3 regions of the Levilactobacillus sp. HBUAS70063 genome follow, and region 2 is predicted to be linked to each of the others. Evidence: predicted binding sites of a transcription regulator. Region 2 holds the regulator's gene; each other region holds the start of a gene.

Region 1 (2,274 bases), on a different contig from region 2:
GCTGATATCTAGGACCACCTGCGTTTGCCGGGTGGGATTACTGCCGGTGAAATGGGCGTCGATTAAATTGGCGTTGGCCAAAACCCAGCCTTCGCGGGTGTCTGGCAGGCGGTAGTAGCGCGTATCCGCCAGGGAATGGCGGGCCAGCCATTGGGTCCGGTCCTCGGCACCCAGGGCCACGGACGCGTCGTAGGAGACGCTGTCCGGGTCAATCAGGATGGTCAGGTCCACTCGTTGGTCGACGCGCGGCATCTGCCGGACGTTGTCAGGGGTCACGGAGAAGCCGACCCCGCCGCCCTTCATGAGTTGATCGAACATGAAGGAAAAAGGCATGGAAACCGCCGGCTGGTCGGGCGCTAGGTAACCGGGGACGATGTGGCTGTCCCCGTAGGCTTGCGGCCGAATCGCCACGAACCAGCAGTTGTTCAGGGCATCGCCGTTGCGGTGCTGATAGTCGGTTCCGGAAATCCAGAGGTTCCGACCGGACGGCGTGGCGGCCAAGCCATAGATCAACTTGAAGAGGCGCTGGGCCTCCTGCGTTAGGTCCGCGACCACCTGGGCGTCCACGGGCGCCTCGTGTAGCCGGGGGTCGAGGTTAATGTTACCCTCAACCACTCGCTTCACCGTTTCGGGCCATTCCTCGGTCCGTTGCTGGTCCGGTAGCCACCGTGCGTAGGTCCGCTTGTAGGTTACCCAACCCAGCTCGCCCCAGTGCGGTGTCACCTCCCGAGTTACTTGATCAATAAAGTCCGCCGACAACGAAATCGTTGCGGCTGTTTTTGTTTCCATCATGTTCATCGCTCCCGTCATCAAGAATGCACTACATATGGTATCAGGTTGCCAAGTAAAATACAATATGTAGAATTTTAGGATTGTCCCTAGACATTTCAAATCCAGCCGCTATGTAACATAGTTAACGGGTGCGACTCAAGTTTTCTTTCCGAGCGCTTAATTGTAAGTGGGTAAAAATGGCTAAATCCATTTAACCGGCCAGCTCACGCCATCGGCAATGGGAAGTCCCCTAACCAGTAAACCACCGACCGCTGAGATCGTTCAATTGGTCATAATTTCAATCACCCCTCGGAAAAATTTTAATTATTTTGGCCGCCCTCGCATTGGTCGAAAATCCCCCCCTAGATGTTGGGGGCAGCGAACGAAAAAAGAGAGTGTGACAAAAAGCGATTAGCCGGCGAGCATTAAGGCTGATAACCGAATAATCCCGGGTTTGGATTGTTTGGTTATCAGTTTTAAGCGGAACCAGCTGCCTTTTTGCGCACGTTTCAGCTATGTAAAGGTGACGCAAAAAAGCCGGGAAATTTCTCCCGGCTTACCCACTTTATTTAAAAATCCCCAATCGGCCGTTCAACGGTGAACGACTAAAGACCGTACTCATTTGGCCAAAATCTTAAGACGCCACGGAATTAATCAGCGCCCAGGTAACCTGACTACTGTAGGTCGCCGTGGATTGACGGGCGTCACCGTCCAGGTCCAGCAGTAGGCCCTGGTTGGCCGTCCAGTCCCCGGTGACATCGGTGGTGGCGGAATCGCCGTCGTCGGTGTGGGTCATCACCGGAGCCGCCGCGGTGGACAGCGTGGTCTGTTGGCTCCCATCGACGTAGACCAGTCGGCCCGCGAGTGGGTCGCTGCCGGCCATTAGCGGCGTGGCCGCGGCCGTCAGCTGCCAGTGGTTGCCCTTGGCGCGGGTATCCTGAATCACGATGCTGAGGTCGCTAGCACTGTCGCGCGCGACCAATTGCCGCGAACCGGTGAGCCGGGCCTGATAGGCGGCCGTGCCACTCACCGATTGAAATTTCAACTCGCCGACCGTGATGACCACCTCGCCCACGTTGGACAGCGCCCCCGTGGTCTGATCCTCGGCGGTAAGGTCCAGGACGTTGGCGCCCGGTTGTAGTTTATCGGCGGGCACGGAAACGGTGAATTTCCCCGCCGCATCGCTGGTGGACAGCGCCGTATCGGCTAACTTCGCGTCATTCAACGTCCCGTGAATCGTCAGGTGACTGTTGGTCACAGCGCCCACGGAATCCGTAACGGTCCCGGTCACCGGCACAGCGGTGGTGCCATCGGCTGTGAGGGTCGTCTGATCCGTGGCCAGATGCAGGGTCGATGGCGTGATGGAAAACCCTGGCAATGTGGCCTGGACAATGGCGTTGCTCCCCTTGAATTCGCTCACGGTGGCCGGAACCGTGGTGGTACTGGTCACGCTGTCCACCGTCCCGGTCAGCGAAATCTTAGCGGTCGGATTGGTCTTGCTCA
Region 2 (2,274 bases):
CACGTCTAAGAAATTTTTGGTAATATTCTGTTCATTTTCGCTTGGCTTGGCGACCGGCGTATTCGCCGTCACCAATGCCTGGTAAAGCTCTTCGCCCACGACACCCAGCAACTGAACGCTCAGCAGGTCATCCTTAAAGAAAGCCTGCGGCGTCAGTGGCGCATGGAGCTCGTAGACAAAGCTCGACAGGTCGTCCTCGGTCTTCACTCGCGTGGTCAATAACCCCGTGGCTTCCAACCGCAAACGCGCCGCATACAGGTGGGCTAAGTCGAGGCTCAGTTCCGCAAGTAAGATGGCGTGGCGGTGATAACTTTCCCGTTCGGGTAGCCAAAAAAGGGCCGAAAAGAGCCCCGTGGCACTCGGTCCAATAATCGGCTGATAGAGTTGCGTAAGCGTCTGCCAGCTCTGATCGGTCAGGCGGTCGGCCAGCCGGACCAAAAAGCCCGTTTTCGGCTGCAATTGGTGCCAGGAATCCTCCATGCCCTATTTCGCCTCGCTTTGCCGATGGTTCCGGTCCTTGGCCTTCGCCTTATCCTTATCCATCATGTCTTTTAATTCATTGAAGAAGACGCCGGTATCCTTAAACTGCCGGTAAACACTGGCAAATCGGATGTAGGCAATCTCATCCACGTCAACCAACCGGTTCATGACGTATTCCCCGATTAGCTGACTGGAAATCTCATTAACCCCCAACGCGCGAATCTTATTCTCGACGTCATCGACCATCTTAGTCATGACATCCATCCCCACCGGTCGTTTCTCCGCCGAGCGGATGATGCCGCGTAGAATCTTCTCGCGGTTGAATTCCTCACGCGTCCCGTTCTTCTTAATTACCAACAGCGGTGTCACTTCAACTCGCTCAAACGTTGTGAACCGAAAGCCACAGCTCTCGCACTCACGGCGCCGGCGGATGACGCGCCCATCGTCGGTCGGTCGACTATCGACGACCCGCGATCCATTATGATGACAGTGCGGACACTGCATTTTGGTCACCTCATTTTTTCATTGGTTCTGATTGATTTAAACGTTAACAACACGTCGACCGTTCACCACGGTCAGCTCCCACCAATTGCTCAGTCGGACTTAATCGCCGACGACGAGCCTAAATTAGTGGTGTCAAGCCATTTTACCACTTGTTGGCGCGTTTCGGCAATCGTTCCCGCGTTATCAATCACGACATCGGCGCGGGCCACCTTCTTTTCAATCGGCCATTGCTGGTCAATTCGCGCCTGCGCGGCCGCCTGGGTGAGGCCGTCTCGGGCCATCAACCGCTGCCGTTGAATCGCTGGCGTGGTGGCCACGACCATGACGTGGTCCACCAGATGAATCAAGTAACCCACCTCGTAAAACGTGGGGGCATCGATCATGATGGCCGGCACGCCTTGTTTCCGGTACGTAGCCAGCTGACGGGTGATTTCCGCCTGAATTAAGGGCGTGGTGATGGCTTCCAACCGACGGAGTTCCGTCGGTTGACCAAAGACCAACCGGCCCAATTTATGGCGATTCAATTGCCCATCCGCCTGACGGTAGTCCGCCCCAAAGGTGGTCAAAATCTGCCGCAATCCCGGCGTTCCCGGGGCAACCACCTCACGGGCAATCACATCTGCGTCGATGATGGTCAAACCGGCCTGTCTGAGCCAGACACTGACCGTGGATTTTCCCGTGGCAATGCCGCCGGTCAAGCCCCACACCTCAGTCATGGGCCAAACCTTCTTCCACAGCTTCCGGCGGATACGGCTGGCAATGCGGACAGAAGTGGGTTCCGCGCTGGGCCACCTTAATCTTCACAATCTCGGTCCCACAGCGCTCACAGGGTTCCCCCTCGTGGCCGTAGACGTGTAGCTGATTCTGGAAGTTCCCCGCCTCGCCAAAGGCCGTGGAGAAGGAGTGAACGGTGGTGCCGTGCCCGGCAATTGCGCGCCCAATCTCCTGGATAATGGCCTTTCGTAGCGTGGCGAGCTGATCGGTCGTCAACGTGTCAACCGGCGTCAGCGGATTAATCTTCGACAACCACAGAACCTCATCCGCGTAAATGTTGCCTAACCCGGCAATGCGCGACTGGTCTAGCAGAAATGGCTTGATAATCTTATGGGACTTGCCAAAGATGCGTTGCATGTACGCCAGTGTTAACGTTTCTTCCGTGGGCTCCGGCCCCAGTTTGCCCAGCGATGGCAGTTCGATTCCCTCCGTGCCGGTCTTAACCAAGCGCATTCGGCCAAATTTCCGGGTATCGTTGTACCGCAGTTCCCGGCGATCCTTGAGATAAAAAATCAC
Region 3 (2,274 bases), on a different contig from region 2:
ATTAGTTGGTATCACGGCCGGTGAATCTAAGGACCCGTCACACAGTGTTCCTAAGGCAATCAATTCTGTATTCTGGCGAATTATTTTATTCTACATTCTTGCTATCTTTGTTATCGCCGCTGTCTTACCATACACGAGTCACGATTTGTTAGGATCTTCTGCTAGCGATATTGCCATCAGTCCATTTACGTTGGTCTTCAGACGGGCTGGTTTAGCCGCTGCCGCTAGTGTCATGAACGCCGTTATCTTAACGGCCGTTATCTCCGCTGCCAATTCCGGGATGTACGCGTCAACACGGATGCTGTTCTCCCTTTCCAAGGAAGGTTACGCACCAAAGCTGTTCGAACGGACTGGTAAGAACGGGATTCCTTACCCTGCTTTGTTTGCGACGACCATCATTGCCGCTTTGACCTTCATCAGTAGTATTGCCGGCCCTAAGATTTACATGTGGTTAGTGGCTGCTAGTGGGTTGACCGGGTTCATCGCTTGGTTCGGGATTGCCTTATCTCACTTACGGTTCCGTCGGGCATTTATCCTGCAAGGTCACAAGCTGTCCGAATTGAAGTACCATGCAAAGTGGTTCCCATTAGGTCCAGTCTTGGCCTTAGTCCTCTGTATCGCTGTGATTGTTGGGCAAGACCCACAATCCTTCTTCACTGGTAACTGGGAACAAGTGCTGGTCACTTACATGAGTGTGCCGTTGGTCTTAGTCCTCTACATTGGCTACAAGATCAAGAAGCACACGAAGTTGATTCCGTTGAAGGACGTTGACGTTTCCCCAGTTCACCGCGATGGGACGCTAAAGGAATCTGCCAATGTTACGAGTGATACGACAAACGATTAGGTTAAAATTGTGTGGGCGATTTTAATTAAATAAAAAAAGTTAAACGGCGACTAGGTCGAGTGAATCCCGACTGGTCGCCGTTTTGTATCCCCCAAAGGGACAGAACGCTAAAATCGCCGAATGGGAATTTCCCACGACATATTGTCTTTTACGGATAGGGTTGGTACAATATGTAGTGTTGAATTTTAGACCGGATGAAAACGATTTCCGGAATGTGCGTAAATCAAAGGAGAGATAGCATGCTTGTACTATCAGGAACAATTGGGGCCGGCAAGACGAGTTTAACCAACTTATTAGCCGAACACTTACACAAACCAGCTTTTTACGAATCGGTGGACGACAATAAGATCTTGCCACTGTTTTACCAAAACCCACAAAAGTATGCTTTCTTATTGCAAATCTACTTTTTAAACAAACGCTTAGACAGTATCAAGGCCGCTAACGCCGATGACGAAAGTGTCTTGGACCGTTCAATCTTCGAAGATTCCTTACTCTTTCATCTGAACGCCGACCTCGGTCGCGCAACCAGCACGGAAGTGGACATCTACGACTCCTTACTGGCCAACATGATGCAGGAATTACCCGACGCCGTTCACAAGAAGAACCCGGACCTGTTGATTCACATCAATATCTCCTTCGAGACGATGTTGGAACGGATCAAGAAACGCGGGCGGTCCTACGAACAGATTGACCACGACCCTAGCCTGTTCGAGTACTACAAGGAGCTCGACCAACGCTACGTGGACTGGTACGACAACTACGACAAGTCCCCGAAGATGCAGATCGACGGCGACAAGCTGGACTTCGTGGAAGACCCAGCTGCGCGGCAACAAGTCTTAAAATTAATCGACGAAAAGATTGCCTCACTCTAGGCAGTTCATCTGAAACGTCATTAGAAAAAGTGCTGACTGCGGTTGGCACTTTTTCTTTTGAGAACCCGTTGATGGCGCAGGGGGATTGGCCGCCTTACCGTTCGCCGGGTGAAAGATACCAGATGATTAGGTAAATAGGGAAGTGCTGGTAGGCCTGAGTCTTGACTGCGGTTGTAGCGGCCTTTTCGATGATCGTGAGCGATTGGGGATGAAATTAACGAGTGGAATATCACCTTGCTGGTTTTGGGGGGACTTAGCCAACCTGGTTGCAAATAGTCTGTTTAGCCGTGAGTGAGTCAAATTTGGTCTCAGCCGTGGGATTTCCCAAGTGATTTTTTTGGGAAATGGCGTCTTTGAGACGTGGGCTGGCGGCTCAAAGCGAGGGCCAAGACCGGGTTTTGGCTTGGGCCGTCCTGCCCACCGCGTTCCAGGCCAAATTTGGCGAACGGTAAGGCGACCAGCGTGAACCAGACTAAATCAATTTTAATTTTCCAGCCAGTTAGCAATTGTCATCGCCGGGAAAATGCGGTATGATGGGCTTAATCAAAAACACGAGGT

Evidence for each region. Region 2 encodes NrdR, which represses ribonucleotide reductase genes. Its sites were predicted from a motif close to ACACNATATATNGTGT; they were not measured.
Region 1: the regulator NrdR is predicted to act here: its motif matches at 818-833, upstream of nrdJ (ribonucleoside-triphosphate reductase, adenosylcobalamin-dependent).
Region 3: the regulator NrdR is predicted to act here: its motif matches at 1,008-1,023, upstream of V8I28_RS10560 (deoxynucleoside kinase).

The regions. Positions count from the first base shown of each region.
Region 1 is NZ_JBANSM010000006.1:96,006-98,279, forward strand. It holds gene nrdJ (ribonucleoside-triphosphate reductase, adenosylcobalamin-dependent) at 1-789, opposite strand, end outside; gene V8I28_RS10035 (lectin-like domain-containing protein) at 1,406-2,274, opposite strand, start outside.
Region 2 is NZ_JBANSM010000001.1:34,900-37,173, reverse strand. It holds gene V8I28_RS00260 (replication initiation and membrane attachment family protein) at 1-480, opposite strand, end outside; gene nrdR (transcriptional regulator NrdR) at 484-984, opposite strand; gene coaE (dephospho-CoA kinase) at 1,074-1,700, opposite strand; gene mutM (bifunctional DNA-formamidopyrimidine glycosylase/DNA-(apurinic or apyrimidinic site) lyase) at 1,693-2,274, opposite strand, start outside.
Region 3 is NZ_JBANSM010000006.1:198,641-200,914, reverse strand. It holds gene V8I28_RS10565 (amino acid permease) at 1-844, shown strand, start outside; gene V8I28_RS10560 (deoxynucleoside kinase) at 1,084-1,716, shown strand.